Regions from separate parts of the Rahnella sp. EDr1-12 genome, predicted to be linked through region 2. Evidence: predicted binding sites of a transcription regulator. Region 2 holds the regulator's gene; each other region holds the start of a gene.

Region 1 (10,940 bases), on a different contig from region 2:
TGGAATGCAGGCTTCTTCTGCGCAGCCATTTTTTGCAGCTGTTCGAAACCGGCTCTGTTCTGATCGTTGGCGAGGAATTTGTCCGACGCCCAGACCATAATCGGCACGGTACGCTGCTCAGGTGGCGCGTGATCGCGCGGTGTGCCGTGGAAGTGCATACTTTTTGAAATCGACTCGCCGTGATCGGATGCGTAGAACACGATGGCATTTTTATCGCGCAACTGGTCAAACACCTGCGACAGGAAATAATCGGTATACAGCAGTGAGTTGTCGTAGGCGTTGATCATCTCCTGGGTAGAACAGGAATCGTCAATGCCCATGCATTCCGGCTGATATTTGGCGAATGAACGCGGATAGCGGTCGGAATAGAGATAATGCGACCCTTTGGTGTGCAGGATGATCAGATGTTTACCGTTTGGATGGTTATTCAGCGAATCTTTCATTTCATCGATCAGCAACATGTCATCGACCGGCTTACCGGCGTTGCGCTTCTCAGAAGCAATGTTTTCACGCAGGGAATAATCGTCGGCGCGGGTTTTGTTATAGAACCAGGCTTCACTTTGCATGGAATACAACTCTGAGCTCCAGCCTTTGCTTTTCAGCACGGAGAACACGTTGGCTTCCTTGAGCGTACGCTGCGGCGCTTCAGACGCCCCGCCCTCGCGCACAAACATACAGCGCAGGGAAAGCTTGGTGGCGGTGTCGCAGGAATAGCCCTGCAAGGCCACAAGATTCTTCTCTTTATCGAGATTCGGCGTGTTATCACGATCGTAGCCATACAGGCCCATGTGATCGCGGCGTGCACTTTCACCAATCACAAACACCACGTACATGTCTTTGGCATCTGCCGGTTCGTTATAGGTGAAATGTTTGGCCGGATCGAACAGGTTTTTGGTGTCTTCCGCCTGGCTGTAGCTGCTGTAGACATACAGCCCCAGCGCCGAAAGCCAGTTGGACGGCGAATAAGTGCCCGCCACCACGCCACCGTAGCTTGCCATCATGCGGTTATTCACCAGATCATGACGATCCTGCACTTTGCCCATCATTTGCAGCGGCAGGTAACAGAGCAAACCGGAGACGACCAGCAGAACGATTTTCACTGCCAATTTTTTCAGGGTGGTTTCTCTGAATGCCGCGCCGGGCATGGTGCTCAGCCACAACAGCAGTACCGGGATCAGGCTGACCAGCACCGTCCAGGCGATGAAATGCGTACCGATGGATTCTTTCGATAAATCAATGGAGTCTGACGCCAGTGCCGCCGCCAAAATACCGTAACCGATATCGACGTTGAACAGGATCATGTAGTAGCTGGCCGCGGCGGAAGAGATCACCACCACGCTCATCAGAATGCGGAAGACCGTTTTCCCGGTAAACGACAGCAGCACACACAGGAAATAGACCAGCGCAAAGGCGGCCAGCATTTCAACGGCGATCGACAACGCATTGTCATAGTGCAACTGGGAGTAACGTCGGAAGAAAATCGGAAGGTTAAGCAGGATCCCAAGATAAAGCGCAATGAACAGAAAAATGCTCTGTTGCGAAAGTAATCGTAATTTTTGCATTAGTAATAAATGGCTCTTTGGTGAGTCTGTTTACGTCATGTTGACCGCTCGTACCGGAGGATTGAAAACACTCCTTAGGACTATTCAGACTCCGGGCCGCGTATTTTCGTTCAAATTCATTCGTTTCTTCCAATGTGATAATGTAACAGGATTAACGAAACCTTTATCTTTCAGTGAGATAATGTTGATAATTTTCTTACACCCGCTGCCCGTTTCTTACGTTTATTGAGAAACTACTGAGAAAGCTTGTGCTCTTCGCGCGGAAAAGTGAGCGTGAAGCGGGTTTCTCCCTGCGCGGAACTCACCACCCGGACACTGCCCTGATGCAGCGCCATAATGGCCTGCACGATGGACAACCCCAGCCCGCTGGAGCTGCCGCCTTCGCTGCGCGAAGCATCGGCGCGATAGAAACGGTCAAACAGTTTGCCGAGTTTTTCAGGCGGGATCGGGTCACCCTGGCTTATCACATGGATATCCATGCCTTTCCCATGAGACTCTGCGCGCACGCAGATTGCCGTTCCCTGATGCGCATAGCGCACGGCATTGGCGACCAGATTGCTGAGCGCACGCTGGAACAAAATGGCATCGGCGTAAACAATTCCCTCGCCCGCGCTGTGCAACGTCATCTCGCGCTCTTCTGCCAGTCCTTCGAAATACTCCTGAATACGGGTCATTTCCGCCGACACATCAATACTGGTGAGGGTCAGCACCGAACGCGCATCGGTGGCGCGCGCCAGGAACAGGATGTTTTCCACCATGCGCGAAATACGCTCCAGTTCTTCCATGTTGTTCGCCAGCAGCGTTTCATATTCCTCGGTGCTGCGCGGCTGATACAGCGCCACCTGACAATGCCCCATCAGCGCGCCCACCGGCGTGCGGATCTCATGCGCCAGATCGGCGGAGAACTGCGTCAGACGCTGATAACCTTCCGCCAGCCTTTCCAGCATGTCGTTAAAAGAAAAGATCAACTGCTGCAATTCCTGCGGCGCATTTTCACTGCTCAGACGGGTGGATAAACTGGCCGGATGAATTTTCGTTGCCTCCTGCGCCATATGCCGCAGCGGACGCAGCCCCCGGCGGATGACGCCATAGCCCAGCGCAGCAATCAGAAAATAGGCAAACAGCACTGCGCCGGTTATCTGCCAGCGGAACGTTGACAGCATCCGCGCTTCGCCGGTCATGAAGTGCGCCGCGGTGATCTCCACCGTGCTGCCATCCTGCATTCTGACGGCGGCACGGGCGAAACGCACCGGCGTGCCGTCGGGCGCAGAGAGGCTATGCACGGTGCCAAGGGTTAACGGCTGGCCGTCCGGCACCGGTGCCACTGCCGGTAACTGTAAACGCGAAGGATTGACGTTAATCAGCGCGGGCTGCCCGCTGAGGCGGAAGGTCAGAATATCGCGCTCGTTGCCGAGCATATTTTCGAACAGGCCGGGGTTGTGGCTGAGCTGTGACAGCGGAAATTCGCTCGCCAGCAAATGACGAAAATACTGCACGCGCCCGCTGACCTGATAATCGGCGCGGCGCACCAGCTCTTTTTCCAGCGAGTAATAGAGGTACACCCCGACGGCGCTCACCACCAGAGAGGCTAACAATGCAAACAGCAGCGTGGCCCGTAGCGTCAGGGACATCGCGCGTTGTGGTGTTGATTTCGCAGCAAATTCAGTCATGGCGCACTTCGCAGACATAGCCGATGCCGCGCACGGTATGGATCAGTTTGACCTCAAAGGCGCGGTCGATTTTGGCGCGCAGGCGTTTGATGGCCACATCCACCACGTTGGTGTCGCTGTCAAAATTCATATCCCACACCTGAGAAGCGATCATGGTGCGCGACAGCACTTCGCCTTCGCGGCGCATCAGCAAATGCAGCAGCATAAATTCTTTGTTGGTCAGCGCGATGGTCTGATCCTGACGGGTGACGCGGCGGCGAAGCAGATCGAGATTGAGATCGGCGACGCTGTAGATATCCGGCTCACGGGCGGCGGGACGGCGCAGCAGCGTGCGAATACGCAGCACCAGTTCGGTGAAGGAGAAAGGTTTGATGAGGTAATCGTCTGCGCCCAACTCCAGACCGTGAATGCGATCCTGCACTTCGTCGCGTGCGGTCAGGAACAGCACCGGCACGTCGCTTTTTTTACGCAGCACTTCCATCACCTGCCAGCCATCAAGCCCCGGCAGCATGACGTCAAGGATCACCGCGTCGTAACCGTCCTCGAGCGCCAGAAACAGCCCGTCAGCGCCATTACGCGCCAGATCCACGCTGTAACCTGCTTCGGTCAGCCCTTTTTTCAGGTAATCGCCTGTGCTGACATCATCTTCTATCACCAGTATCCGCATTCAGGCCCTCAGCGCCGCATGACCATTCACCCAAAGAATGATTCCTGGGAAGTTTATCAGTTTCGTCAGACACCTTTGATGACAATTTTGTCATCAACTTGTCATCTGCCAATCCCGGTTTATCGTCCACTCTTAATGAAGTCATTCCTCACTGCCTCGTGCAGTGATACCTCTACCTGAATGAAAATACGTAAGAAACTGGAGAGTTAAACATGAACACACCAACACGTCTGGCCGGTCTGTTACTCGGTTCATTGCTGATGTGCAGCGGCATGACATCTGCCTTTGCTGCGGACAACGTCATCAAACCTACGCGCGGAACCATTGAATCCGTTAATGATTCCTCCATGCAGATCACCACCCGTCAGGGCGATAAGCTGGACGTTAAACTGACCGATCAGACCAAAATCAACGCGGTGACGAAAGGCCAGATCAGTGACATCAAAGCGGACAGCTTCATCGGTACCGCGGCCGTTCCACAGGCCAACGGCACCCTGAAAGCGCTGGAAGTGCACGTCTTCGCGCCAAGCCTGCGCGGCAGCGGCGAAGGGTTCAACCCGTTTGAATCCGCCGATGGCAAAATCAATACCATGACTAACGGTACCGTCGGCAAACTGGTGAACACCAATGGCCGCACGCTGACCGTGAAATACCATGACGCAGAAAAAACGGTTGTAGTGCCTGACGATGTGCCGGTGGTTCTGCTGGCGCCGGGCGACCGCAGCCTGCTGAAACCTGGGACTAAAATCGTGCTGTTTGCGATGAAAGACGATAAAGGCGCACTGGTTGCCCGTGGTATCGCCGCCGGTAAAGATGGCGTCGCACCGCCGATGTAACCCTTTAGCACGCTGCTCCGGCGGGCCGTGTCTGTCAGCCGCAAGCAGTGGTTCCTGAAGAACTGCGCAGGGTGAATCCTCCCTCATTCACGTTGCGCAGTTTCTCATTACGCAGGAGTTTATCCGTGAAATCTCAACCCTCCCCGCTGCGTACCTCCTCTGCACAAAGTGCCTCCCCGCCGCCCTCTTTGCCGAAAAAAAAGCGTATTCATCCCTGGCCGGTTCGTCTGTGCCACTGGATTAATCTTTTCGCGATGATCGGCATGGTGATGAGCGGCTGGGGAATTTATAACGCCGATCCGATTTTTTCTTTTACCTTTCCGCAAAGCACCACCCTCGGCGGCTGGCTGGGTGGCAACATTGCCTGGCATCTGGCGGTGATGTGGCTGATGGCGGCCAATGCCCTGTTTTATGTGCTGTGGGGGCTGTTCACAGGCCATTTCAGGCGTGACTTTTTCCCGTTCAGCCCACGTTCTGTCTGGCGGGATACGGTCCGTGCCGTGACGTTCAGGCTGCCGCACAAACCCGGCCAGTACAACGCGGTGCAAAAGCTGATGTACGTCGGCGTGCTGCTGCTCGGCCTGCTGCTGGTGCTCTCAGGGTTGTCTATCTGGAAACCGGTTCAGTTCAGCGGCCTGGTGTGGCTGTTTGGCGGTTTTGATATCGCCCGTTATGTCCATTTCTTTGCCATGAGCGGCGTGATGCTGTTCGTGGTGGTTCACGTGGTGATGGTGTTGCTGGTGCCGAAAACGTTCGTTGCCATGATCACCGGTGGCAAAAAAATCAGTACGCAGGAGAACACGGATGAGTGAAAAATCAGACCGGCCAAAAATCATTGTTGAGCCCGACCAGCGCAAACAGCTGGTGAATATTCAGCGCCGTCTGTTGCTGCGTTCCGGCCTGACGCTGGGCGCGGTATCAATGCTGACCGGCTGTAATTTGCAGGACGGCGATCAGGTCGACAAAGTGCTGTGGGCGATGTCGCGCTGGAACGATCGGGTTCAGGGCTGGCTGTTCAGCGGTCAGAAACTGGCGCAAACCTACCGCGAAGATCAGATAACCACGCCGTTCCGCTTTAATGCTTTTTATCCGGAATACAACGTTCCGGAGATAGATATCCCCAATTACCGGCTGGAAGTCTCCGGGCTGGTGCAGAAAAAAGCGCCGTGGACGCTGGAACAATTGCAGCGCCTGCCGCAGGAAAGCCAGATCACCCGTCTGATTTGCATTGAAGGCTGGAGCGCCATCGGCCAGTGGAAAGGCGTGCCGCTGAAAACCTTCCTGCAACATATCGGGGCGGATCTCACCGCCAAATATGTCGGGTTTAAATGCGATGACCGCTATTATTCCAGCATTGATATGGCGACGGCGCTGCATCCGCAGACCATTCTGGCACTGGATTTTGGCGGCAAACCGCTGCCGCCGGATTTCGGTTACCCGTTACGCCTGCGCATGCCGACCAAACTGGGCTTTAAAAATGCCAAACACATCGGCGCGATTTTCGTTACCAATGAATATCCGGGCGGATACTGGGAAGATCAGGGGTATAACTGGTTTAGCGGGATTTAAGTCTCAATAACTGCCCTCACCCCGGCTGGAAAAAAGGCATAAAAAAACCGCTCAATGAGCGGTTTTTGTTTTCGCGGGAGGGTAACGGCAAAGCGTTACGCTGCGGCGAAGAATTAGAAGCTGTAACCTACGCCAGCGATCCAGGTGCCAACATCAACACTGCGGATACGGGACTGTTCGTAAGAAACGTCCAGAGCAACGTTCTGGATTGGGTTGAACTGCAGACCTGCGCCGTAAGATACGCCGTAGTCGCTGTTGTCAAATTTCTGACGGTTTGCAGTAGATGCTGCGTTGTCGTTCTGCTGGAATTTACCGTAGCCCACACCTACAACACCGTAGATGGAAACCCAGTCAGCCAGACGGTAAGCAGGACCCGCAGTCAGACCGTAGTATTGTGCTTTACGGTAGTCACCAGAAGACGGAGTGCTGTCGTCTTCAATGTAGGTGAAAGAACCGATAACGCCCAGTGGGTTGTTATCTTGTTCCCAACGGTATTTCAAGTTGAAGCCGTTTGCTTTGTTAGCAACGCCTTGCATATCACCCTGAGCGTAACCAGCGGTTACGGTGCTGGTGTCAGCGAATGCGCTTGTTGAAACGCCCAGTGCTACTACGCAAGCTAATGCGGAAAGACATGCAATTTTTTTCATAAACCACCTCAAAATGGGAAACCAAAGTAACCTTCACGTTTGAAAATATAACAAAAACCAGCGTGAAACTCTGCCTGAATATAGATGTCCAAAGCACTCTATCGTGTAACATAAAGTTTCCAACACGCTATATCTTATTAATTTTACTGTGATTTTCGTCACTAAAACTATAAGAAAAACTTATTGAACTTTTTAAGATTAGCAGATAATTCCTAAAGTTTTGGACGAAAAATCGACATTTTTTCGCAACATTTTCGGCTTTTTAAATTTTTTTTCGGAAAACCCGCTGCCGAAAAAAACTTTTTTCACTGATTTTTTCTTCCCCCATTTCCCTCTACACTGACGGTGCTTTACCTTTCTTTTCAAAACTATAAATCTCAAGATAATCGTTAAAACGGATCACCTCCTAAGGCGCTATGGATGACACAGTCAGGAAAAAAAATGCAGGCCGCCGTGCCCGCAGAAGAACACAACAACAGCCCGCCGGTGCCGGCATTACCTAAGAAAGCCTCACCTCTGGTCGCCATCCTGCTGCTGCTCATCGCCATGCTTTCCTTACAGGGCGGCGCGTCACTGGCGAAAACGCTGTTCCCGGTCGTCGGCCCGCAGGGCGTAACGGCACTGCGTCTCGGGCTGGGTTCCATTCTGCTGCTGATCTATTTCCGACCGTGGCGCTTCAAAATGCGCGGCGGTAATTTTCGCGCACTGTTGATGTACGGGCTTGCGCTGGGTTGTATGAACTACAGCTTCTATCTGGCGCTGCGCACCGTGCCGCTCGGGATTGCCGTTGCGCTCGAGTTCACCGGGCCGCTGGCGGTGGCGATGTTCTCTTCCCGCCGCCCGGTGGATTTTGTCTGGGTGGCGCTGGCCGTGACCGGATTACTGTTTTTGCTGCCGCTCGGACAAAGTGCCGGTGGCGTTGATCTCAAAGGGGCGTGCTTTGCGCTGATCGCCGGTGCCTGCTGGGCTATCTATATTCTTGCCGGGCAGCGTGCAGGCAGCAGCTACGGGCCGGGGACTGCCGCGATGGGCTCGGTTATCGCCGCCCTGATCTTCTTCCCGATTGGCATCGCGCAGGCGCACACCTCTATTTTCAGCTGGGAAATCTTGCCGCTAGGCTTGCTGATCGCCCTGCTCACCTCTGCCATCCCTTATTCGCTGGAAATGATGGCGCTGACCAAGCTGCCCGCCAAAACCTTCGGCACGCTGATGAGCATGGAACCGGCCATGGCCGCGCTTTCCGGGATTATCTTCCTGGGCGAGTTCCTGACGGCGTCACAGTGGCTGGGGCTGGCGGCGATTATCGCGGCTTCTGCCGGTTCAACGCTGACGATCCAGCGTAAAACCAAAATCGAAACGGTGGATGTGCCCGGAAATAATCCGTCGGGGAAATAATCTCTGCGTTATTCCAATAAAAAACCACGCCAATGCGCGTGGTTTTTTTATTGATAATCAATGTGTTGAAAATAACGTTGGTTTATTTCACTTTTTTTCATCTTTTCCTGCATCCAAAAGCGGGGTGTCGTTCGTATGTATAGATGTGAGGCAAGACCTTACCTACTCAACTTACGAAGGACTACATCATGAAAACATTAATCCGTACCGCTATCTGTGCTTCGCTGCTGCTGAGCACCGCGTCAATGGCTGCAATGATGTCTCAAAACACCACCATGGTGGGTGGCGCTGAAATGTATCCGTCCAAAAATATCGTAGAGAATGCCCTGAACTCCAAAGACCACACCACACTGGTTGCCGCCGTGAAAGCTGCCGGCCTGGTGGACACGTTGCAGGGTAAAGGTCCGTTCACCGTGTTTGCCCCGACCAATGCCGCGTTTGCTAAATTGCCGGCGGGCACCGTCGAGAATCTGGTGAAACCTGAAAACAAAGCCACACTCACCAGCATCCTCACCTACCACGTGGTGGCCGGTAAATATGAAATGAAAGATCTGGAAAAACTGCTGAAAAAAGGGAACGGCACCGCGGAACTGAAAACCGTTAACGGCCAGCCACTGTGGATCCTCAACAACGGCCCGCACAATATTCAGCTGAAAGACGGCAAAGGGAATATCGCCAATATCAGTACCTATGACGTTCAACAGAAAAACGGTGTAATCGACGTGGTCGATACCGTACTGATGCCTAAATAATACCGGCTGCCCCTTGATACTTCGCGTTGCAGAGGCGTCCGCTGAAGGCTGTGATCAGCTTCTGCCCAGGCACTGCAACACGAATTATTTTGGGGACTATACTGAGAGCTGGATTTCCTTATGAAACAGTATCTCAGAAAGTCAGGATGGGCGAATGCATGACCCTTTATTGAAAAATACGACACCAGAGAAAGCGCTGGAAGTTCAGCGTGAACTGATGAGCGCCATGGCCAGTGGCGACCGTCAGGCATTCGAGCAACTCTACCGTCTGACTTCCCCGAGACTTTTCGCCGTGGCATTACGCATGTTGCGACGACACGCCTGGGCAGAGGAAGTTTTGCACGACAGCTACATCACCGCGTGGAACCGGGCGGCGTCTTATAACCCCGCCCTCAGTTCCCCGATGACCTGGCTCACCCACATTGTCCGCAACCGCGCCATCGACTGGATGCGCGGCAGCGATAACCAGACAGACGAACTGGACGACAGCGTGGCGGACCGTTACGTCGAAGAAAGTGATGAACCCCTGCAAAGATTGCAACAAGACAGCGATGCCAAAGTGCTGGCGAACTGTCTGGCGCACCTTCCCGCCGAACAACGACAAAGCCTGATCCTTGCCTATTATCAGGGTCTGTCTCACGGCGAGGTTTCATCTCATCTACAACAACCCCTGGGGACGATAAAAAGCTGGATCCGTCGCGCCCTGGATCACTTAAAGAGCTGCGTGGGACTATGAAAAGCAGAAGCCATTATCATGCTGCCCTCGCCGCTGAATATGCGCTCGGCACGTTGCGCGGCGCAGCAAAAATTCAATTCGAGCAAAAAATGCAGGAAGACCCTGAACTGGCGGCCGAAGTGGCGCGCTGGCAGGAAGCCTTCACACAACTGGATAACCAGATCATCCCGGTGATCCCACCCGCTTCGGTGTGGAAGCGCATTCAGCATAACCTTGCGCTGCAACCTGCAAAACGCGCGGCTCCCGCCAAAACGCCGCTGCGCGGTTATCTTGGCTGGGCACTGGCCGCAGGGCTGGCGGCACTGCTGCTGATCCCGCGTCTGCTGGTACAACCGGGCGTGCCTATGCCGGTGGCGATCCTCGCCAGCAGTGAAGGCGCTCCGGGCGGGCAATGGGTGGTGAGTGCGGATGCCAGCACCCGCAGCCTGATGCTGACCCCGCTCAATGCGCAGCGCGTGGCGGATGACCGCAGCCTGGAACTCTGGGCCATCCCGCCGGGCGGCAAACCGCGTTCGCTGGGCTTACTCAATACCCGGCAACCCACTCAGCTGGCGCTGGCGGCAAAAATGCCGGATCCGGGTTACCAGCTTGCGATCAGTGTTGAACCACGCGGCGGCTCTCCTACCGGGCAACCGACCGGTGCCGTGCTGTACAGCGGTGCGCTGACGCTGTGAAACGGGTATTCAGCAGGCAGTGAAACCTCTTAATAATCAACGGCGGGAAATATTTCCCCCGTTGATTATTCTCACCGGAAAATAGTGTTAAATTAGCCATCATTCTCAGGCGAGAATATTTATCATTCTCTGTTTTTGCTGTCATAAATATAGACATAACATGTCATGTTACATTCAGGAATAATTCAACATCCCGGTTGACCTACTATTTACGTGAATTCAGGAACATTCCTATCCACCTTAAAAATCAACATGATAAATTAATAAACATCGTCTGGCAGGCAATATATGGCACACGCTATCGGAACGATAGGAACGACTTTCCTGCAAAACTGAAATTTATTGCTATACTGGATCCAGTTACGAGATATATGCATTAACTAATAAGTAAATCTAACAAGGAGATATAAATATGAGTACCGCTAAACTGGT
Region 2 (10,940 bases):
CAACCAGATTAATGCTTGAGAGCAGCGATTATCACTAAATACAGCCGCAAACACGCAATATGATATGTATGATTTTTGAACGAAGTAAGCACAAGATATGCCCCGAAAAGGCAAAAAGTGCGTGAAATCACCACGAACGGGCAATTTCACGCACGATATCCAGCAGATTTATGAGGTCAATAAATAACCGGCGACGCCTTTACCAGACGCGCGCAGCGATATCGACGACCAGTTTTAATTTTTCCCACTGCTGGGCTTCGGTCAGGCTGTTGCCCTCTTCTGTCGAGGCGAAACCACACTGCGGGCTGAGGCAAATCTGATTGATATCCAGATACTCAGCCGCTTCTGCAAGACGCGCTTCCACCGTTTTCGCCAGCTCCAGTTCGCCGGATTTTGTGGTGATCAATCCCAGAACCGCCTGCTGATGGCCTTTTTTGATGAAGCGCAGCGGCTCGAAACCACCGGAACGCTCGTTGTCATATTCAAGGAAGAAAGCATCGATGTTCACGCCGCCAAACAGGATCTCCGCGACCGGCTCATAGCCGCCTTCTGAAATCCAGGTGGAGCGGAAGTTGCCACGACAAACATGCAGACCAATCACCAGATCGTCGGGTTTCCCGGCGATGGCTTTATTCAGCACGTCTGCGTAAGTGCGTGCTAACTCTTCCGGAGAATCCCCACGTTCGCGGATTTGCTTCTTCTGATCCTCTGAACACAGGTACGCCCAGACCGTGTCGTCGAGTTGCAGATAACGGCAACCGGCATCGTAAAACGCCCTGATGGCGTCACGGTAAACCTGTGCCAGATCGTCAAAATACGCTTTCAGGTCGGGGTAAACCTCTTTGCTGATGGCGTCACGGCCACCGCGAAAATGCATCACACTCGGACTTGGAATGGTCATTTTTGGCACCGCGTTGCCGCTGATGCTTTTCAGGAAGCGGAAATCTTCCAGCATCGGGTGGGCGCCAAAACCGAGTTTACTCACCACTTTAATGCTGCGTGCTTTCGTTTGTACGCCGTTGAACTGGATCCCCTGCACCGCGTCGTAACCTTCCACGCCGTCCAGCCCTTCGAAGAAATCGAAGTGCCACCACGCCCGGCGGAATTCGCCGTCAGTGACCACTTGCAGACCGGCTTCACGCTGCAAATCCACCACGCGACGAATTTCAGTGTCTTCCACAGCGCGCAGCTGAGCGGCATCAATCTCGCCAGCCTGAAACTGTTTACGCGCTTCTTTAATCGCCAGCGGGCGCAGAAAACTGCCGACAACGTCGGCGCGGAATGGAGGGGTTGTACGTTGCATGCATGACTCCTTTTAGGCACCCCGCGGCGTATGGCGGAATACCAATGATTTACAAAGTAAATAATTGCGTTGCGTTATATATAGACATCTGGATGTCTAAACGTCTTTGATTGGATAGTGTCATGCAGCACGCTTATCAGCAACAGAGGAATCTTCATGGGACGTGAATAAAATTCACGTTAGTGGGAAGAATGTTCATTTAGAGGAAATGTTCATTTGGAAGAGAGTAAGAAAGCCTGAAATCCGCAGATAACAGGCTTGAGAGGGTTAAGGCTTAACGGAAGCTTGCGCACCGGCGTCTTGCGGAACAATCAACCGCGGCGCCAGCGTAAACATAAAGCGGGTGCCGACACCCACTTCGCTCATGACTTCCAGCCTGGCGTTGTGGTGGCTCAGGGCATGTTTGACGATCGCCAGGCCCAGCCCGCTGCCGCCGGTCTGGCGGGAGCGCGCTTTGTCTACGCGATAGAAACGTTCGGTCAGGCGCGGAAGGTGCTGAGGCGCAATACCCGGCCCGTTGTCGCTTATCTGGAACTGCGCGCCGTGCGGCGTTTGCTGCCAGCTGACTTCAATGCGGGTGCCCGCCGGGGTGTGATTCACCGCGTTGTACACCAGATTGGAAACCGCGCTGCGCAGTTGATCTTCGTTGCCAAAGACCTTCAGCTTGTCGTTTATGCGGAATACGACCTCATGCTGGCCGCCGCTCAGCGTCTGCACTTCACGCTCCAGCATGCCGAGCATCACCGGAATATCGACTTTCTCGTGCAAATCCATATTGGCAGAGGCTTCTATTTTCGACAGCGTCAGCAACTGTTTTACCAGCCCGTCCATGCGTCGCGTCTGCTCCTGCATGGTATCCAGCGCTTTGGAACGAAACGGCTCTTCCAGCTTGGCGTCTTCCATCATTTCCAGATAGCCCTGCAAAACGGTCAGCGGCGTACGCAGCTCATGGCTGACGTTAGCGAAGAAGTTGCGTCGCGCGCCCTCGAGCTGACGCATCTGCGTGACATCCCGCGCCACCATCAGTAATTGCCCTTCAGAATAAGGCATCACGCGAAACTCCACGTAATGCTCATTATTCAGCTGAAGATTCAGTGCACGGCTGAAATCACGTGCCTGGATCCAGGCGCGAAACTCCGGGTAGCGCAAAAGATTAAAGATGTGCTGCCCGTTGTCTTCCGGCCAGCGAAAGCCGAGCAGTTCCTGCGCCAGACCGTTACACCAGAAAATATTGCCCTCTTCGGTGGTCAGCACCACCGCATCAGGTAACGATTCTGCACCGCTGCGAAAACGTTTAATTAATTGCCCTAATTCGCGACGACGACGACGGTTACGCATCTGCATCTGGTTCAGCCCGTAGAACAGCGGCTCCCAGCTCCAGCGCCCGTTTGGCGGGGTGATGCTGCGGTCAAGCCACAGCCAATGTGAGAGTTTAAGCTGGTTGTAATAGTTCCAGCCCAGCGCCGCCAGCAGCGACGCAAAGAGAAGCCAGCCAAAATGGCCAACAAAAATGCCGAGAATGATCGCTGGCAGGCAGAAGAGGAAAAATTCGCCGGCCAGCCGTTTCCATGACAAACGTTCTAACACACAGATTCTCCGCTGTGGGGATTAATAACGCGTTGAGAAACGGTATCCCGTGCCACGGACAGTCTGAATCATTCTGTCATGTCCACTGGTTTCCAGCGCTTTACGTAAACGACGAATATGCACGTCCACGGTGCGATCTTCCACATAAACGTTAGTGCCCCAGACGTTATTCAGCAACTGTTCGCGGCTGTAAACACGTTCTGAGTGGGTCATAAAGAAGTGTAATAATTTGAATTCGGTCGGCCCCATGTCGAGCGCCTGCTCGTTGGCCATCACCCGGTGAGAGGAAGGATCCAGGCTCAGCCCCTGCATGTCGATCACTTCTTCCACCGCCATCGGAGAAATGCGGCGCATTACCGCTTTGATGCGGGCAACCAGTTCTTTCGGAGAAAACGGTTTGGTGATGTAATCATCGGCACCCACTTCGAGGCCGCGCACCCGATCTTCTTCTTCACCGCGTGCGGTCAGCATCATCACCGGGATTTCGCGGGTCAGGGCTTCACGTTTAAGGTGCTTAATAAACTGAATACCGGAACCGCCCGGTAACATCCAGTCGAGCAGGATAAGCTCAGGATAAGGCTCGACCAGCTGGGCCACCGCGGAATCAAAATCTTCAGCTTCAACAGCCTGATAGCCATTTTGTTCCAGTACAAAACACACCATTTCACGAATAGGAGCTTCGTCTTCAACCACTAATATACGTCTAGCCATCGTAGGTCCTGCCAATAGGTTAGCGATCTTTTATTTGATTGCGGGCGCCATTATGCGTCAGTTTTGTGACAGATTTATGAATAGAAAGGATGGTTCATTACCCGGCAATTTAACAGCCATCTTGCTGAAATGCGTCCGATTTTCTCAGGACATCGTCCCCCGTCGGCGTTTATACTTTGCGCCATTGTTACCGCACCGCGAACCACAGGGAGTTTCATGCGCCTGATCCACACCTCAGACTGGCATCTTGGCCAGTATTTCTTTACCAAAAGCCGCGCCGCCGAGCACCAGGCCTTTCTGCGCTGGCTGACGGAACAGGTGGAAAATCATCAGGTTGATGCCGTGATCGTGGCCGGTGACATTTTCGATACCGGCTCACCGCCGAGCTATGCCCGCGAACTGTATAACCGCTTCGTGGTGGAATTACAACGCACCGGCTGTCAGCTGATTGTGCTGGCGGGTAATCATGACTCCGTCGCCACGTTAAATGAGTCCCGCGAGCTGCTTTCCTGTCTCAATACCCGGGTGATCGCCACCGTCGGCGAAGATCTGTCTGAGCAAGTGCTGGTGTTAAATCAGCGCAATGGTACGCCGGGAGCCGTACTCTGTGCGATCCCCTTTTTACGCCCGCGCGATTTAATCGCCAGTCAGGCAGGGCAATCCGGCAGCGACAAACAGCTGGCCTTACAGGAAGCCATTGCCGCGCATTATGATGCGCTGTGGCACGCTGCGCAGGCCAAACGCGACCAACTGGGTCTGCCGCTGCCAATCATCGCCACCGGCCATCTGACCACCGTTGGCGTCAGCACCTCTGATTCCGTGCGCGACATCTATATAGGAACTCTCGATGCCTTTCCGGCGCAGGCGTTCCCGCCGGTAGATTACGTGGCGCTCGGACATATCCACCGCGCGCAGTGCGTGGCGAAAACGGAACATATCCGTTACAGCGGTTCCCCTATTCCGCTCAGTTTTGATGAGCTGAGCAAAGCCAAAAGCGTCTATCTGCTGGATTTCGACGGTGCCACGCTCAACGCCATCGACACGCTGGAGATCCCCGTTTTCCAGCCGATGCAAATCATCAAAGGCTCGCTGGCGGAGATTGAACAGCAGCTGGCGCACTTCACCGGAGGCGATGCCACAAAACCGGTCTGGCTGGATATTGAAGTGGCGACGCAGGATTATCTCAGCGACATTCAGCGCCGCATTCAGGCGCTGACCGCCGAACTGCCGGTGGAGGTCGTGTTACTGCGCCGCAGTAAAGAACAACGGATCCACAGCATCGAACAGCAGGAAAAAGAAACCCTCAGCGAGCTGAGCGTCAGCGACGTTTTTGAACGCAGATTGTCGCTGGAAGCGGATACGGATGAACCGCGCCAGACGCGGATGCGCACGCTGTTCGCCCAGGTTGTCGAACAGGTCACCAGCGGTCAGAGCACGGAGGGCAGCGCACAATGAAAATTCTCAGCCTGCGTTTAAAAAACCTGAACTCGCTGGCAGGCGAATGGAAAATTGATTTCACCGCCGAGCCGTTCGCCAGCAACGGTTTATTCGCCATCACCGGCCCGACCGGCGCGGGGAAAACCACCCTGCTCGATGCCATTTGTCTGGCGCTATATCATCAGACGCCACGCCTGAACGTCACGCCAAGTCAGAATGAACTGATGACCCGCCATACCGCCGAGTCACTGGCCGAAGTGGAGTTTGAAGTGAAAGGCATCGGCTATCGCGCATTCTGGAGCCAGCGCCGCGCGAAAAACTCACCGGACGGCAATTTACAGGCGCCAAAAGTCGAGCTGGCCTTGCTGGCCGACGGCAAAATTCTGGCAGATAAAGTGCGCGATAAACTCGATGCCATCGCCGAACTGACCGGACTGGATTTTGGCCGTTTCACCAAATCGATGATGTTGTCGCAGGGCCAGTTCGCGGCGTTTCTGAATGCCGACGCCAACGACCGGGCCGAACTGCTGGAAGAACTCACCGGTACCGAAATCTACGGTCTGCTGTCAGAACGCGTGTTTGAACAGCATAAAGAGGCACGCGTCACCCTGGACGGTTTGCATCAACGCATGGCCGGTATCGAACTGCTTAGCGAAGAACAGCGCCAGGCGCTGGAAACAGAACTGACTGAGCTGAATGCGCAGGAAATCAGCCTCAGCCGGCAGGCGCAGCAGCGCCAGCAGGATCTTAACTGGCTGCAACAGTGGCAGCAGGTGCAGCAAAAACTTCAGCAGTCTCAGCAGCAACTGAGTGCCGCAGAGCAGGAAAATTTGGCTGCCGCGCCGCAATTGCAGCAACTTGCACGCAGCGAACCGGCAGAAAAACTGCGTCCGTTACTCAATGATCGACAGCGTTGTCAGGATGAATCGCAACGTCTTGTGCAGCAACTGGCGCAGCTCACGCAGCATCAGGAACAGCAAATTGCACAGATGACGCCGCTGACTCTGGCGGTGGAACAGGCGCAAACCGCACGCCTGAAACAGGCGGAAGAGCAGCGTCAGACGCAGACGCTGATCGAAGAAAAAATCCTGCCGCTGGATGGCGAAATTATCCAGTGGCGTAAATCACTGGCCGACACGCAACAGTCGGTCAGTGACGTGCAGAAACTGGTCAGTGAGCATAACGCGACGCGGGTGCAAATGACCGCCGAACGTCAGAAACTGGACGAAGAAAGCCGCCAGCATCAGACCCGCCAGACCGCGCTGACCGAGGCGCTGAACGCCGCACAACAGCGTCAGGCTGAGCTGGAAAAACAGCATCCGCTGGCAGCATGGCAGAAACGGCAAACAGAGCTGGCGCAGCTGCGCCCGGTGCGGCAACAGCTGTATTCACTCGCGCAGATTTTCCCGCAGCTGAACCAGCGCGTGCAGCAACAGCAAAAAGATTTGGCGCAATATCAGACGCAGCTGGCCGAAGAGGAACAGCGTCTGGGCGCGATCCGCCTGCAATGTCAGAAACAGCTGGAGCACCTGAACGACGTCAAAGCATTGCATAAACAGGAAATGCTGATCGTCAGCCTCGAAGCTGAACGAGCCAATCTGCAAAGCGGCAAAGCCTGCCCGCTGTGCGGTTCCACATCCCATCCGGCCATTGAACACTATCAGGAGGTTAAACCTTCTGAAACGGCGCAACGCGTCGAGAAAATGCAGCTGGAATTCGATGCGGCAAAGGCCAGCGGCATTGAGCTGGCAGCGAAAATCAAAAGTCTGAAAGAACAGCAAACACGCGTGCAAAACCAGCTGGAGCAGGAAAGTCAGCAACTGAATGCGCATACCGAAAACTGGCAGCGACTCAGCGCGCCGCTGAACCTGACATTCGGATTGCAGGATACCCTGGCCATTCAGCAGTGGCTGACGGAACGCGACGAAGAAGAACAGCAGTCACAGGATCTGATTAACCAGCACGAACAGCTGGCGCGGGCGTTGCAGCAGGCGAAAGATGCCCTGAATGACGCGCTGAACGCGCAGCAGAAAGTGCAGCAGCAAAGCGTGTTGCTGACCGAACGCATTACCCGACTGGAAGAGACGCAGGCAAAAACTCAGCAGGACTTTGCGCGGCTGCAAAAGCTGTTCACTGAAGGCGAGAAATCTCTTTCTGAACTCAATGCCAAACGCCTTGAACTGTTCGGTGATCGCCAGGTGGCGCAGGTTCGCGAGCACTTACATCAGCAACAACAGGCGGCGGAAAAAGCGGTCAGTGACGCACAGGGCGCGCTGCAAAAAGCGCAGGAACTGCGCGATCAGCTGGCCGGTCAGCTGGCGAGTACGCAGCAGCAACAATTGCAGGCTACGGAACAATTGAAGCGGGCGGAACAGGTGTGGCAACAAGCACTGAGCGCCAGCGGATTTGCCGATGAAGCCGCGGTGACACTGGCCCTGCTTGATGACGCACTGCGTCAGCAACTTCAGCAGCGCAAAGAACATCTGCAACAACAGCTGGCGCAGGCGAACGCATTGCTGAGCGATGCCAAAGCACAGCTGGAAAAACATCGCCTTGCCCGCCCTGCCCATCTGAGTGAAACAGAAAACGATCTCGAAGCCCTGACAGCGCAGCAGACGGAACTGGCGCAACAGCTGAAAGCCTTACAGCAACGTCTGGGCGAAATAACCAATAAACTTAACGACGATAAAGCGCGAAGCGGCAACCAACAGGTGCTGATCGCTCAGATTGCGCAGGCACAGCTGACGTGTGACGACTGGGGCTATCTGAATCAGATGATTGGCTCCAGCGACGGCGCGAAATTCCGTAAGTTCGCGCAAGGTCTGACGCTCGATCACCTGGTGTATCTGGCGAACCGTCAGCTGGAAAAACTGCATGGCCGTTATCTGTTGCAGCGCAAAACCAGCGATGCGCTGGAGTTGCAGGTGGTCGATACCTGGCAGGCCGATGCGGTGCGCGATACCCGCACGCTCTCCGGCGGCGAAAGTTTCCTGGTCAGTCTGGCACTGGCGCTGGCGCTCTCCGATCTGGTGAGCGATAAAACCCGTATTGATTCGCTGTTCCTCGACGAAGGTTTCGGCACGCTCGATGCCGACACGCTGGACACTGCGCTCGACGCCCTCGACAGCCTGAATGCCTCAGGTAAAACCATCGGTGTGATAAGCCATGTGGAAGCCATGAAAGATCGCATTCCGGTGCAAATCAAAGTCACCAAAGTGAACGGGCTGGGTGTCAGCCGCCTGAGCAGCGAATTTAAAGTCTGAACGTCAACCCGCAGGCCATCCCGCTAGCAATCTTGCTACCGGTTGCCCTGCGGTGGATCCCCTCTCTGCACATCCGCACAATAATCGCACCGTCACGGTGCGTCACAGTCTGTCAACCTGCTGAATTATCGGTTATTTCCTTCAGGTGACGATCTGGCACGCCCTGTGCTTACTGTTATGTATACAAGTTGCAGTACAAGCTGCACTGCCTGCAAAACAGCCAAGGGGAACGCCGATGAAAAACGACAAACCTGAAAACCTTCCGGTCAATACACAACGCCGCCAGATGATGAAATGGCTGGCGATTACCGGCGGTGTCATGACACTCGGCGGGATGATCCCGACCACCGTTTTCGCAGCCGATGATGATGAAATTCGCATCGGCTACTGGCCTATCGTCGGCGGTTTGCCTCTCTATGTCGCTCTCGAACAAGGGTTCTTCAAAGAGGCCGGTCTGAACGTGAAAGGCGTTAAATTTGCCAGCGCGCAGCAAATTGTTGAAGGGATGATCACCGGCAGGATCCACGGCTGCGCCAACGGTACGGCCACCGGCGCACTCGGGTTGGGGGCGATCACCTCGCCGGATCTGTTCAAAATCATCTGCTCGAATCCGTCCAATCATCAGCTGGTGCTGGATGAATTTCTGGTGCCGCTGAACAGCACCGCGAAAGCAATCAGCGATCTGAAAGGCAAAAAGATCGCCTGCGGTCCGGGGATCCAAAACGTCACCATGGCGAAGATCATTCTGGAGAAAAATGGATTCACCAATCCTTCCGTGATTGAACTGCCGGTCGGGCAACACGCGCCTGCGCTGGCCGCCGGACAAATCGACGGAGTGTATACACTCGAACCGACCGGCACCGTCGGACGCATGAAAAACCTCTCCCGCACGCTGGAAACCGGCGTGATTTCGAAATACGTGCTCGGCAATGCGGACGCCCCGTGGTTTGGCGGCGCGGCGGCGCTGAACTCCAGCTTTATCGCCAGCAAACCTGAAGAGACGAAAAAGTTTATTGCCGCTTATCAGAAAGCGGTGGAATTCATTGCGGCGCATCCTGATAAAGCCCGTGAAAACGTCGCCGGTTACACCAGCATTGAACCTGCGCTGGTGAAAGAAGTGCCGCTGCCGGGCTTCGTGATGTATCCGGGGTTAAAAGGCGAGAATCTGCAATGGTTCCAGAAATTTTATGACGTCTTTACCGAAAGAAAAATCTTCAGCAAACCGGTGGATGTCGCTTCGCTGATCTATCAGGGATAAGGGGAAAAATGATGACATCACCATGGTCTTCAAGATTGTTGCCACTGATCGGCCCTGTCCTGCTGTTTCTGTTCTGGCAACTGGCAGTGAGCGCCAAATGGCTGAATCCGGTACTGCTGCCTTCTCCCGTCGACACGCTGGGCTTTATGTTTCAGTCGTTTTCGGATGTCTCCATGCGCACCGACATCGGCGCGACGCTATACCGCACGCTGGTGGCGTTCGGCTTCGCCGCAGTCATTGGCGTCCCGCTCGGCGTGATTTTGGGCAGTAACGAAAAGGTCTATCGCAGCCTGGAATTTCTGATCGACTTCTTCCGCTCCACGCCCTCATCCGCGCTGATCCCGCTGTTCATGCTGATTTTCGGCATCACGGATGCCAACAAAATCGCCATCGCCGCCTTTGCCGCCGTGCTGGTCATTCTGTTTAACAGCGCCTACGGCGTGATGAACGCCAAGAAAACCCGCCTGATGGCGGCCAGGGTGATGGGAATTTCCCGCTGGCACATTTTCAAAGACATTTTGCTGATGGAAAGCCTGGCCCAGACGTTCGTGGGTCTGCGTACCGGTGTGTCGATTGCGCTGGTGATCGTGATTGTCGCCGAAATGTTTATCGGATCAGAAACCGGCCTCGGCCATCGGATCATTGATGCCCAGCAGGTCTTCAACATCAAAGACATGTATGCCTCGATCCTGATCACCGGTGCGCTGGGCTATTTACTGAATCTGGCCTTTTTACTGATCGAGAAAAAAACTGTCCACTGGAGTAGCAAAGCATGACGCAACCTCTCTCGCTGAACCCCGGTTACAAAGGCCCGCAACTGCCGCAATACGCCACGCGACCGGATACCCATGTGACCATTCGCGGCCTGACCAAAGCCTTTGCCGGACAGCCGCTGTATACCGATCTCAATCTGGACTTGCCGCGCGGAAAAATCGTCTCGATCTTCGGCCCGAACGGCTGTGGTAAATCAACGTTAATGAACATGATTGCCGGGCTGATTCCGGTAGATAAAGGCGACATTCTGTTTGACGGCAAGACGCTGGCGCAGACCACCATCGGCTATGTGTTTCAGAACTACCGCGACGCGCTGTTTCCGTGGATGAGCGCGCGTGCCAACATCGCCTATCCGCTGGTGCGCCACGGCATGAGTAAGGCCGAGGTGAACGCGCGGGTTGAAGAACTGACGCAGATGTTTGATATCCGCTTCGACCTGAAACGCTATCCGTATGAGCTTTCCGGCGGCCAGCAGCAAACCGTGTGCATCATGCGCGCGCTGGCGACACGCCCGGAAGTGATGTTCCTCGACGAGCCTTTTTCGGCGCTGGATTTTGAAATGACGCTGTTTATCCGCGATAAATTGCAGGAAGTGCAGCTGGCAACC
Region 3 (10,940 bases), on a different contig from region 2:
GTTCCGCACGCGGTCAGAAGCAAAGGAAGCATGATGCTCAGGCCAGAAAATCGTCCCGTTATTCTTTTCATTGCATTGATTTATAGAGCGAAGTTGAACGGTGACGACAGTGAATACACATCAGATGACCTTGTGACAGAAAAAGAGGCTCGCCGGATAGCGCGCTGCAGGCCGCAGACTGTGTCATTTCCCCGCGCTTTTCAATGAGAAATTGACGCGATCCTGATGTTCTTTTGCACAAACCCGCCGGGCGTCGGGGGAATCTTTCAACATCGTCTGAGATGGCATGAAAAATCTCTTTACATGCATAAAAAATCATTTTAAACACCAACGCGAAACATTGACTTAACGTAAATAATTGAATTAGATCGGTTTAATTAACGTTAGCGCAACCTTTGCCGATAACCCTGATTCACGTCATGCCACTTTCAAGAAGGCCGGACTTTTAAAATCAGGGGAAAATATGAACATCACACAGCGTCTTTTACTGACGTTCTCACTGCTATCTGCCGCCCTCATCGCACTGGGGGTCGCCGCCATTATGTTGATTTCGGGTTTCCAGGACCGGTTTGAATATGTTCAGGTCAATGCGATCCCTTCCATCAAAGATCTCAATAAACTCATCGATCAGAGCAACAGGCTTTCCCTCACGCTCTATAAACACCAGAGCCAGACCGATAACAGCAAAATGCCTGAGGTAGAAACCCTCATTCAGCAGCGGATTGCCGGGCTGAAAACGCTGACGGAATATTATCTGCAACACGATATCTCCAGCGCTGAAGATGAAAGGCTGACCCACGTCGCTTTCGACAATATTCGTAAAGTGGAGGAAAAACTCCCGGCGTTTCTGGCCTCATCACGGGCGCATCAGGATGACGTCAGTCTGGCGCTGATTGAGGGTGACGGCGGCATCGGCATGGCTATCCGTCAGCTCATCTCCGATTACCAGAAACAGCTTACCGTTAACATCGACATCGGTGAGGGGTTGCGCGCCACTAACCGCAGCATTTTCAACGCCACACTCTGGGGAATGGGCAGCGGCGTGACGCTCACCATCCTGCTGCTGGGTTTCTTTGCGCTGGTCACCATCCGCCGCGTACGGAAAAGCCTGCTGGCCATCGGGGATATCATGACCATCGCCAGCGAACGGCTGGATTTGACGGTGAGCGCCGATGCCAGCCGTCATGACGAAGTGGGCAACATGGCCCGCGCCTTCAACAGCCTGATGCAACGCGTCTCCGGAGCACTGTTGTCCGTGAGTGCGGCGTCACAGTCGGTCAGCAGCGCGTCGGCACAAATCGCGGCCGGTAACGAAGATCTCTCCTCGCGCACCGAGCAGCAGGCCGCCTCGCTGGAACAGACCGCCGCCAGCATGACCGAACTCAGCGAGACGGTTCGCCAGACCGCCGACAACACGCGTCAGGCCAGCCAGCTGGCGGGCAACATGAATGCGCTGTCGGAGAAAAGTGCCTCCTCGCTGGAAACCATGCTGAGCACCATGGGCGATATCCGCAGCAGTTCCCGCAAAGTCACCGAGATCATCACGCTTATCGAGGGCATCGCCTTCCAGACCAATATTCTGGCGTTGAACGCCGCCGTGGAAGCGGCACGCGCCGGTGAGCACGGTAAAGGATTTGCTGTGGTGGCCGGTGAGGTCAGAAATCTATCACAGCGTTCGACCACCGCCGCGCGTGAAATAAAAGAACTGATCGACCTGTCCTACAGCCTGATCGAAGCCGGTGCCCATCAGGCGGGCGATGTCGGCGAGAACATGAACTCGATGGGCAACGCCATCCGTCAGGTAACGGATCTGGTTAACGAGATTGCCGCTGCGGCTACCGAGCAGAGTCAGGGGATTTCTCAGGTGCATCAGGCCGTTAATCAGATGGATGATGTGACCCAGCAGAACGCCGCGCTGGTGGAAGAAGCCTCTTCAGCCTCGCGCTCGTTGCAGGATCAGGCCGACGGCCTGGCGCGACTGGTGGGTGAATTCCGCCTGAGCGACGCCACCGGTCAGCGTCAGTCCTTCGTAAAACCGGTGCAGACGCTGGCTGCACTGCCGCGCACCCAAAAACCGGGCACTCCGCCACACAATGAGGCCGACTGGCAACGTTTCTGATCAGGCTTTTACCGTCGTCTTATTACAGGGAAAACAGCATTATGGATAATCTTCAGGAGCACGCAGACCATCTGGAAAAGCACAAGGCATTGGTGGAAAGCTTTGAACAGATGGCGGCGCTGGTGAATCAGCTTGCCACCGGGGAATACCGGTCGCTGGAGCTGTACATCAATAACTGCCGCCATTTTCGCGATCGCAGCCTGGAAGTTCAGGCAGTGCTGTCAGATAAATGTTTTGAAACTTACCTGATGCGCCACGATATAACGCTGTATTACAGCATTCACAGCGTGAATATGGCCTTTGGCATGATGACCAATATGCTGGAAAACCTGAAAAGATTCTTGTCCTGAGAACGCGTTAAACAGTGCCAGATACCTGACACGGAGCATGTGAAGGGTCACCCTGAAGATTCGCGAGTATTTTCAGGGTGTTTTTGTATTCATCGCCGTGATAACTGGCAGCCAGTCGCGGTGTGAAATTGATGAATTGGGTTAGCTGACGCGGCCAGCCACCAGATCCTGCGCACAGGCCCACGCGGAACTCCACGCCCACTGAAAATTGTAACCGCCCAGCCAGCCAGTCACGTCCACCACTTCACCGATAAAGTACAAACCCGGCACTTTCGCAGCGGCCATGGTTTTAGAAGACAACTCCCTGGTATCGACACCGCCGAGCGTCACTTCCGCCGTGCGGTAACCTTCGGTGCCGTTCGGCTGCACCTGCCAGTTTTGCAGTTGTTCAACCAGTTCCGCCTGCTGCGGCACGTTGAGCTGTTTCAGCGTCACGTCCGGCAACTGACCGAGCGTTTGCAGACATTCCACCAGACGCTTCGGCAGTTGCATCGCCAGCGTATTTTTCAGGCTTTGATTGGGATGTTCCTGCCGCTGCTCATTGAGAAACGCCGCCAGATCGACGTCAGGCAGTAAGTTAACGCTCACAAACTCACCAGGCAGCCAATAGCTGGAAAGCTGTAAAACGGCCGGGCCGGACATGCCGCGATGGGTGAAGAGAATGCTTTCACGGAAAACCGTGCCGTCTTCTGCGGTCAGCACCGCAGGCACTGACACGCCCGAGAGGGTTTGCAGGTGATCCAGCAGCGGTTTGTGCAGGGTAAAGGGCACCAGACCGGCGCGGGTCGGCAATACTTTCAGCCCAAACTGCTCCGCCAGACGGTAACCGAACGGCGTCGCGCCCAGCCCCGGCATGGAAAGCCCCCCACTCGCAACAACAAGTGAGTGAGTGCTCACAGTTGAGCCGTTCACCTTGATGACAAAGCCATTTTCCGTTTTCTGTACGTCGGAAATTTCACTGCGCAACCGGACATCGACATTGCCCAGTTCGCATTCTTTATCCAGCAGCGCCACAATTTGCTGTGCGGAGTCATCGCAAAAAAGCTGACCGAGGGTTTTCTCGTGCCAGGCGATGTTGTAGCGGTTGACCATGTCGATAAAATCCCACTGGGTGTAACGCGCCAGGGCGGATTTGCAGAAATGCGGGTTTTCGGAAAGATAGGCGGCCGGTTCGGCATACAGATTAGTAAAATTGCAGCGTCCGCCCCCCGACATCAAAATTTTACGTCCGGTTTTCTTACCATTATCCAGCAGCAGAACCCGGCAGCCACCCTGTCCGGCCTGCGCTGCACAGAACATGCCTGCCGCACCCGCACCTATGACTACCACATCAACCTGTTCCACTTTTGGCCTCTCTTTCCGGAAAATTCAGCTACGTTTTAAATAGGATACGCCCTGCGCACAGGAGGATTTTGACCGCTGCGCGTCGCGGATTGTAAGGGACTGACGGGGTATAAACCAGTCACAGGGGCATTGCATGAGGCAAAGTAAGCAAATGTTTCAAACGGCAAAGACCCAGCAACGTGCTGATTAATAAAAAGTTAATCTACATTGCAACATTTTTTGAACTGTTTTTAATCAAAAAAATGTCATATTTTCCTTTTATCGGCCCCCTGTTCTCGCAGATAATGCGCGGCGTTCATGACCACTAACTGGCGTAACAATTATGCTGCATCTATTTGCCGGGTTGGATATTCATACCGGTTCGTTATTGATTCTCGCGTTACTGTTTGTCCTGTTCTATGAAGCCATTAACGGTTTTCATGATACGGCCAATGCAGTAGCAACCGTCATCTATACCCGGGCAATGCGTTCGCAATTAGCGGTCGTGATGGCGGGTGTGTTTAACTTTCTTGGCGTCATACTCGGTGGTTTGAGTGTGGCTTATGCCATCGTCCATTTGCTTCCAACCGATCTTCTGCTCAACGTGGGTTCCACTCATGGCCTTGCCATGGTGTTCTCGATGTTACTGGCAGCGATCATCTGGAACCTCGGCACCTGGTATTTCGGCCTGCCGGCGTCCAGCTCCCATACACTGATCGGCGCCATCATTGGTGTCGGGTTGACCAATGCATTAATGACTCACACGTCCGTGGTCGATGCATTAAACATCCCAAAAATGATCGGTATTTTTGCCTCTCTGATTATCTCGCCTCTGGTCGGGATGATTGTGGCGGGGACCATGATTTTCCTGTTACGTCGCTACTGGAGCGGCAACAAGAAACATGCCCGTATCCACCTGACGCCTGCTGAACGTGAAAAGAAAGACGGCAAGAAAAAGCCGCCGTTCTGGACCCGTATTGGCCTGATCCTGTCGGCTATCGGCGTGAGCTTCTCTCACGGCGCTAACGACGGTCAGAAAGGTATCGGTCTTATCATGCTGGTTCTGATTGGTGTGGCTCCGGCAGGTTTTGTGCTGAACATGAGCGCCACCGGTTACGACATTACCCGTACCCGCGACGCCGTGACGCACCTCGGGCAGTATTATCAGCAGCACGTTGATGCGGTACCCCACGTGGTAGCACAAACGCCTCTGGTGCCTGCGCCAGACGTGAATATCGCCCCGACCGATGCAGCAAAAGTGTTCCATTGCGACAGCAGCCATGCGCTTGATGCTATTGGCCGTGCGCAAACTCTGCTGACCAATCTTCCGTCCTACAGCGCATTGTCACCGGATGAACGCAGCCATATGCGTCGCCTGCTGATGTGCGTGTCTGATACGGCAGATAAAGTCGCTAAGCTGCCGGAAACGTCACCTGCGGATAAACGCTTCCTGGGTGAACTGAAAACCGACATTCTTCAAACCGTGGAATATGCTCCGATCTGGATCATCATCGCTGTGGCTCTGGCACTGGCGCTGGGCACCATGATTGGCTGGAAGCGCGTTGCGACCACCATTGGCGAGAAGATTGGTAAGAAAGGCATGACCTACGCACAGGGCCTGTCAGCACAGCTTACTGCGGCGGTGTCTATCGGTGTTGCCAGCTACACGGGTATGCCGGTTTCCACGACACACGTGTTGTCCTCTGCGGTGGCGGGCACCATGATTGTGGACGGTGGCGGTGTGCAGTCGAAGACCGTGAAAAACATCGCGATGGCCTGGATCTTAACCCTGCCAGTCTCGATTGTCCTTTCCGGCCTGTTGTACTGGATTGCGCTAAAGCTCATCTGATAAGCGTCTGAATCTCGGTTCAGAATAGAAAAAGGCGACCTGTGTTGAACAAGGTCGCCTTTTTTATTTCCTTTTTCACACATCCTCACAACGATTATTCAGATTTAATACCAGATGAGCATCGCCATCATACTGATGAGAATAAGCCCAACCAGCGCTGTCGTCAGAACAAACTGACCGCGCACCCGCTCACAACGGCGGATAAATTCAGGATCGTGATGTTCAACGTAGCGCTGAGCATAAATATAACGCACCAGCCTGATTTGCTTACTCGGTTGCCCGTGAGACGTAAAGAATCCACCGCCATCAACATATTGATACAGCAGGGGATCACATCCCCGAAGAACCACCAGCAATGCGCGCAAAGAAGAATAATAGCGCAGCATATTCACCACACATACAAAACATAAAGCCCAAAATAGCGCAACGGGACTGATCATGATTCCCCCTCAAGGCGAACTCACCCCGCGCACTGCGGCCATCAACTCTGCCGCACACCCGACGTTTCGCCCTGCCTTTCCGCGATTTCACACCCCCGGACACGAATATGTCCGCCCTCTTTCACATCACAGAAAATTGCCAAAACAGGAGAAGCCTGCATTATTCAGTGTAGGAAACGAATCTGGAAATAGGTAAGACGCCTCATATTATTTATATCTATCGATTGCCGGAACAGGAAATGGGATCTGTATGCTTGATTTGTTTAACCATTTTGGCGCTATACTAAAAGCATGACTTTCGCATGATGCAGATATTGCTGTTAACCGACTTATGGAAGGAGTTTTCTTATGGCTTACAAACACATACTTATTGCTGTAGACCTGTCGCCGGAGAGCAAGGTTTTAGTTGAGAAAGCCGTCTCCATGGCGCGCCCTTACAACGCTAAAGTGTCCCTGATCCACGTTGATGTGAACTATTCAGACCTGTACACCGGCCTTATCGACGTCAATCTGGGCGACATGCAGAAACGTATTTCCGAAGAAACTCACCACGCGCTGAATGAATTGTCGCAAAACGCAGGTTATCCGATTTCAGAAACCCTGAGTGGCAGCGGTGATTTAGCACAGGTTCTGGTTGATGCGATTAATAAATACGGCGTGGATTTGGTGCTGTGCGGCCATCACCAGGATTTCTGGAGCAAACTGATGTCCTCCGCCCGCCAGCTGATCAACACCGTACATATCGACATGCTGATCGTGCCGCTGCGCGATGAGGAAGAAGAAGCGTAAGACACATTGTCCCGCTGAAACGGCTATAAAAATGCCCGCAGGTGAAAACCGGCGGGCATTTTTTTATGGCTATAGCGGAAGTGGCTAAAGCACCAGCGCGTTACAGCGGCGTATAAATATCAAACCGGTGGCTTTTGGTGACCACGGCGGCCTGGGCAGGAATATCGGCCATCGGCGGGGCGTAATCCGGGCGTTTCACCACGATGCGTTTTGTCGCTAAACGACGCGCCGGTTCCAGCAGGCCATCGGCATCCTCATCCGGGCCGACGAGTCCCTGAAACACCCGCATCTCTTTCTTCACCAGCGCACTTTTCTGTTTGTGCGGATACATCGGATCGAGATACACCACTTCCGGCTTCGGCGAAAGCTCAGAGAGCGCCGTCAGGCTTGAAGCGTGCAGCAGCGTCATGCGCTCACGCAGCCACGGACCGATTTCCGCATCGCGATAGCCACGCGCCAGCCCGTCATCGAGCAATGCCGCCACGACCGGATTGCGCTCCAGCATCCGCACCTTGCAGCCCAGAGAAGCGAGCACAAACGCATCGCGCCCCAGCCCTGCGGTGGCATCGACGACATCCGGCAGATAGCGGCCTTTAACACCGACGGCTTTCGCCACCGCTTCACCGCGTCCGCCGCCAAATTTACGACGGTGCGCCAGGGTGCCGCCGACGAAATCGACAAAAATCGCGCCGAGTTTGGGCTCGTCGCGTTTGCGTAATTCCAGACGTTCAGGCGTCAGCACCAGCGCCATCACGGCATCCGGATCAGACGTCAGATTCCAGCGCTGCGCCAGAACAGATAAGGCGCCTTCATCGGCGCCTTCTTCACACAGTAAACACACACTCACAGGCAGAGGTTATCCTTTGATTCCGTAGTGGCGCAGCATAGCATCCAGCTGCGGCTCACGCCCGCGGAAGCGTTTGAACAGCTCCATCGGCTCTTCGGAACCGCCGCGCGACAGAATGTTATCGAGGAACGACTGACCGGTTTCGCGGTTGAAAATCCCGTCTTCTTCAAAGCGGGAATACGCATCAGCAGACAGCACTTCCGCCCACAGATAGCTGTAGTAACCGGCCGCATAACCGCCTGCAAAGATGTGGCTGAAAGCGTGCGGGAAACGTCCCCATGACGGTGACGGCACCACGGCAACTTGCTTCTTAATTTCTGCCAGCGTTTGCAGGATTTGCGCGCCTTTGGCCGGGTCATATTCCGCATGCATACGGAAATCGAACAGGCCGAACTCCAGCTGACGCAGGATAAACAGCGCCGCCTGATAGTTTTTCGCCGCCAGCATTTTATCCAGCATCTCTTTCGGCAACGGTTCGCCGGTTTCGAAATGGCCGGAGATGAACGCCAGCGCGTCCGGCTCCCAGCACCAGTTTTCCATAAACTGGCTTGGCAGCTCGACGGCATCCCACGGCACACCGGAAATACCGGCCACTCCCGGGGTGTCGATGCGGGTCAGCATATGATGCAGGCCGTGACCGAACTCATGGAACAGCGTGGTGACTTCGTTGTGCGTGAACAGCGCCGGTTTATTGCCGACCGGGCCGTTGAAGTTACAGGTCAGGTACGCGACCGGTTTTTGCAGCTCGCCGTCGGCTTTACGCAGGCTGCCGACGCAGTCATTCATCCACGCGCCGCCGCGTTTGTGCTCGCGGGCATACAGGTCGAGGTAGAAGCTGCCGCGCAGGTCGCCGGTTTCATCGAAAAGATCGAAGAAACGTACGTCTTTGTGCCAGGTTTCAACGTCTTTGCGCTCTTTGGCGGTGATGCCGTAAATACGTTTCACCACTTCGAACAGCCCTTCCAGCGCACGCTGTTCAGGGAAATAAGGGCGGAGTTGCTCGTCGTTGATGGAGAACAGATGCTGTTTCTGTTTTTCACCGTAGAACGGCAAATCCCAGGCTTCCATTTCATCCACGCCGAAGTGTTCTTTAGCGAAGGCGCGCAGCTGCGCCAGCTCCTGCTCACCCTGCGGGCGGGCGCGCGTCGCCAGACCGCTCAGGAAGTCGATCACCTGCGCCGGGCTTTCCGCCATTTTGGTGGCGAGGGACATGTCCGCGTAAGAGTCAAAGCCCAGCAGCTGCGCCAGTTCATGACGCAGCGATAAAATCTCCGCCATCACTTCACTGTTATCCCACTTACCGGCGTTAGGGCCCTGATCGGAGGCGCGGGTGCCGAATGCGCGGTACATTTCTTCGCGCAGCGCACGGTTTTCACCGTAGGTAATCACCGGCAGATAGCTCGGGATATCCAGCGTCAGCAACCAGCCTTCCTGCTCTTTCGATTCGGCCAGCGCTTTGGCAGCCGCCAGCGCGCTTTCCGGCAGACCTTTCAGGTCGTTCTCATCCGTGATGAGTTTGCTCCAGCCCATGGTGGCGTCGAGCACGTTATTGCTGTAAGTCGAGCCAAGCTCGGACAAACGCGCGGAAATTTCACCGTAACGTTTCTGTTTTTCCATCGGCAAGCCAATGCCGGACAGCTCGAAATCACGCAGCGCGTTATCAATGGCTTTTTTCTGCGCCACGGACAGCGTGTTGAAATGCTCGCTGGCTTTGAGATCGCAATAAGCCTGATACAACCCGGCATGCTGACCCGCCCAGGTACTGAATTCGGATAAAATCGGCAGGCACTGCTCGTAAGCTTCACGCAGTTCCGGACTGTTTTTCACGGCATTCAGGTGGCCGACCGGCGACCAGATACGCCCCAGACGATCGTCACTTTCTGCCAGCGGCTGACACAGGTTTTCCCACGTATATGGCGCACCTTGCGCGACCACGCGTTCGATGGTCTGGCGGCTTTCTTCAATCGCAGACTTCATCGCAGGGACAATATGTTCAGGTTGGATCGCAGAGAAAGGCGGCAGGGAGAACGGTTTTAAGAGCGGATTCGACGCGTTTTGCTGTTCAGTCATAGGGCCAGTCCTTCGTAATAGCGTTTGGGGCTGATGCGTCTGTGGCGCACCACGCCGTGAATTCGGGTCGTCTTAAAGATGACGTAACTTCTAACATGCGGTCAAGTGACGGGGAAATCAAGGGTGGCGCCGATATCGTCCGGCAGGCACAGACATTCATGTTATCAATCACTCCCGCCCGAATTATCAGCTTGCAGCAAGACCTGCCTCGCATTTTTCATCTTTGTCTGTGCCTGCCCGCTAACCCTTATTTACAGCAAGGTTATTCGTGTTAACTTCCCGTCATCTGGCGTATGCCAGTACGGTTTTTCAACAACACAGGGAGTCAGCAGGGAATGAAAACACTCAAGATTGTCACGCTGGGCGGCGGCTCAGGTTACACACCGGAACTGATCGATGGCTTTATCCGCCGCCACGCCGAATTACCGGTGTCGGAATTCTGGCTGGTGGATATTGCCGCCGGTGAAGAAAAGCTGAATATCGTGGGCGCGCTGGCACAGCGGATGGTGAAAAAAGCCGGTATCCCGATGACGGTCCATCTGACCACCGACCGGGAAACCGCGCTGCGTGATGCGGATTTCGTCACTACCCAGCTGCGCGTCGGCCAGCAGGAAGCCCGCATTCACGACGAGGCGATCCCGCTGAAATACGGCGTTCTCGGGCAGGAAACCACCGGCGCGGGCGGGTTTATGAAAGCACAACGCACCATTCCCGTGCTGTTAGAGTTGTGCCGTGAAATGGAAAGGCTGTGCCCGGAAGCGTGGCTGATCAATTTCACCAATCCGGCGGGGATTGTCACCGAAGCCATCGAAAAATATTCGTGCATCAAAACGCTGGGGATTTGCAGCGGCGCGAACAGCATGATGATGGATATCGCGAAGGTGTATGACGTGCGTCGCGAAGACGTGTATGCCCGCGTGATGGGGCTGAACCACCTGATTTTTGCCGATCAGATCGCCGTCAACGGCCACGACGTTACGGCAGAATTTATCGAAAAGCTGGCACAGGGCACCGGTCAGCATCAGTTGAAAAACATTCCCGACACCGGATTGCCGCCCGCTTTTATCCGCGCACTCGGGCTGTATCCCCTTTCCTACCTGAAATACTTCTATCTGCGCCGTGAAATGGTGGCGCGCAGCGTACAAGACAGTCA

The links. The regulator PhoB, encoded in region 2, activates phosphate uptake and scavenging genes when phosphate is short. The targets are predictions, from matches to a motif close to CTGTCATAAAACTGNCNNAT.
Region 1: a site for PhoB is predicted at 3,987-4,006, ahead of ACO0U8_RS11540 (heavy metal response regulator transcription factor). Genes of this name have one in related genera too.
Region 3: a site for PhoB is predicted at 4,045-4,064, ahead of pitA (inorganic phosphate transporter PitA). Genes of this name have one in related genera too.

Annotation. Positions count from the first base shown of each region.
Region 1 covers NZ_JBLZNY010000002.1:453,960-464,899, forward strand. Annotated here, with positions in the region: gene eptB (kdo(2)-lipid A phosphoethanolamine 7''-transferase) at 1-1,562, opposite strand, end outside; gene ACO0U8_RS11535 (heavy metal sensor histidine kinase) at 1,796-3,232, opposite strand; gene ACO0U8_RS11540 (heavy metal response regulator transcription factor) at 3,225-3,899, opposite strand; gene ACO0U8_RS11545 (hypothetical protein) at 4,112-4,735, shown strand; gene ACO0U8_RS11550 (cytochrome b/b6 domain-containing protein) at 4,882-5,547, shown strand; gene ACO0U8_RS11555 (molybdopterin-dependent oxidoreductase) at 5,540-6,304, shown strand; gene ompX (outer membrane protein OmpX) at 6,418-6,951, opposite strand; gene rhtA (threonine/homoserine exporter RhtA) at 7,438-8,346, shown strand; gene ACO0U8_RS11570 (fasciclin domain-containing protein) at 8,535-9,098, shown strand; gene ACO0U8_RS11575 (RNA polymerase sigma factor) at 9,253-9,834, shown strand; gene ACO0U8_RS11580 (anti-sigma factor) at 9,831-10,508, shown strand; gene dps (DNA starvation/stationary phase protection protein Dps) at 10,921-10,940, shown strand, end outside.
Region 2 covers NZ_JBLZNY010000001.1:1,290,485-1,301,424, forward strand. Annotated here, with positions in the region: gene ACO0U8_RS06085 (cobalamin-independent methionine synthase II family protein) at 200-1,303, opposite strand; gene phoR (phosphate regulon sensor histidine kinase PhoR) at 1,571-2,890, opposite strand; gene phoB (phosphate response regulator transcription factor PhoB) at 2,912-3,601, opposite strand; gene sbcD (exonuclease subunit SbcD) at 3,818-5,056, shown strand; gene sbcC (exonuclease subunit SbcC) at 5,053-8,301, shown strand; gene ACO0U8_RS06110 (ABC transporter substrate-binding protein) at 8,537-9,559, shown strand; gene ACO0U8_RS06115 (ABC transporter permease) at 9,571-10,335, shown strand; gene ACO0U8_RS06120 (ABC transporter ATP-binding protein) at 10,332-10,940, shown strand, end outside.
Region 3 covers NZ_JBLZNY010000004.1:138,423-149,362, forward strand. Annotated here, with positions in the region: gene ACO0U8_RS17330 (serine hydrolase domain-containing protein) at 1-32, opposite strand, end outside; gene ACO0U8_RS17335 (methyl-accepting chemotaxis protein) at 464-2,119, shown strand; gene ACO0U8_RS17340 (hypothetical protein) at 2,161-2,469, shown strand; gene ACO0U8_RS17345 (NAD(P)/FAD-dependent oxidoreductase) at 2,611-3,813, opposite strand; gene pitA (inorganic phosphate transporter PitA) at 4,136-5,641, shown strand; gene uspB (universal stress protein UspB) at 5,746-6,081, opposite strand; gene uspA (universal stress protein UspA) at 6,430-6,870, shown strand; gene rsmJ (16S rRNA (guanine(1516)-N(2))-methyltransferase RsmJ) at 6,971-7,717, opposite strand; gene prlC (oligopeptidase A) at 7,727-9,787, opposite strand; gene ACO0U8_RS17375 (6-phospho-beta-glucosidase) at 10,123-10,940, shown strand, end outside.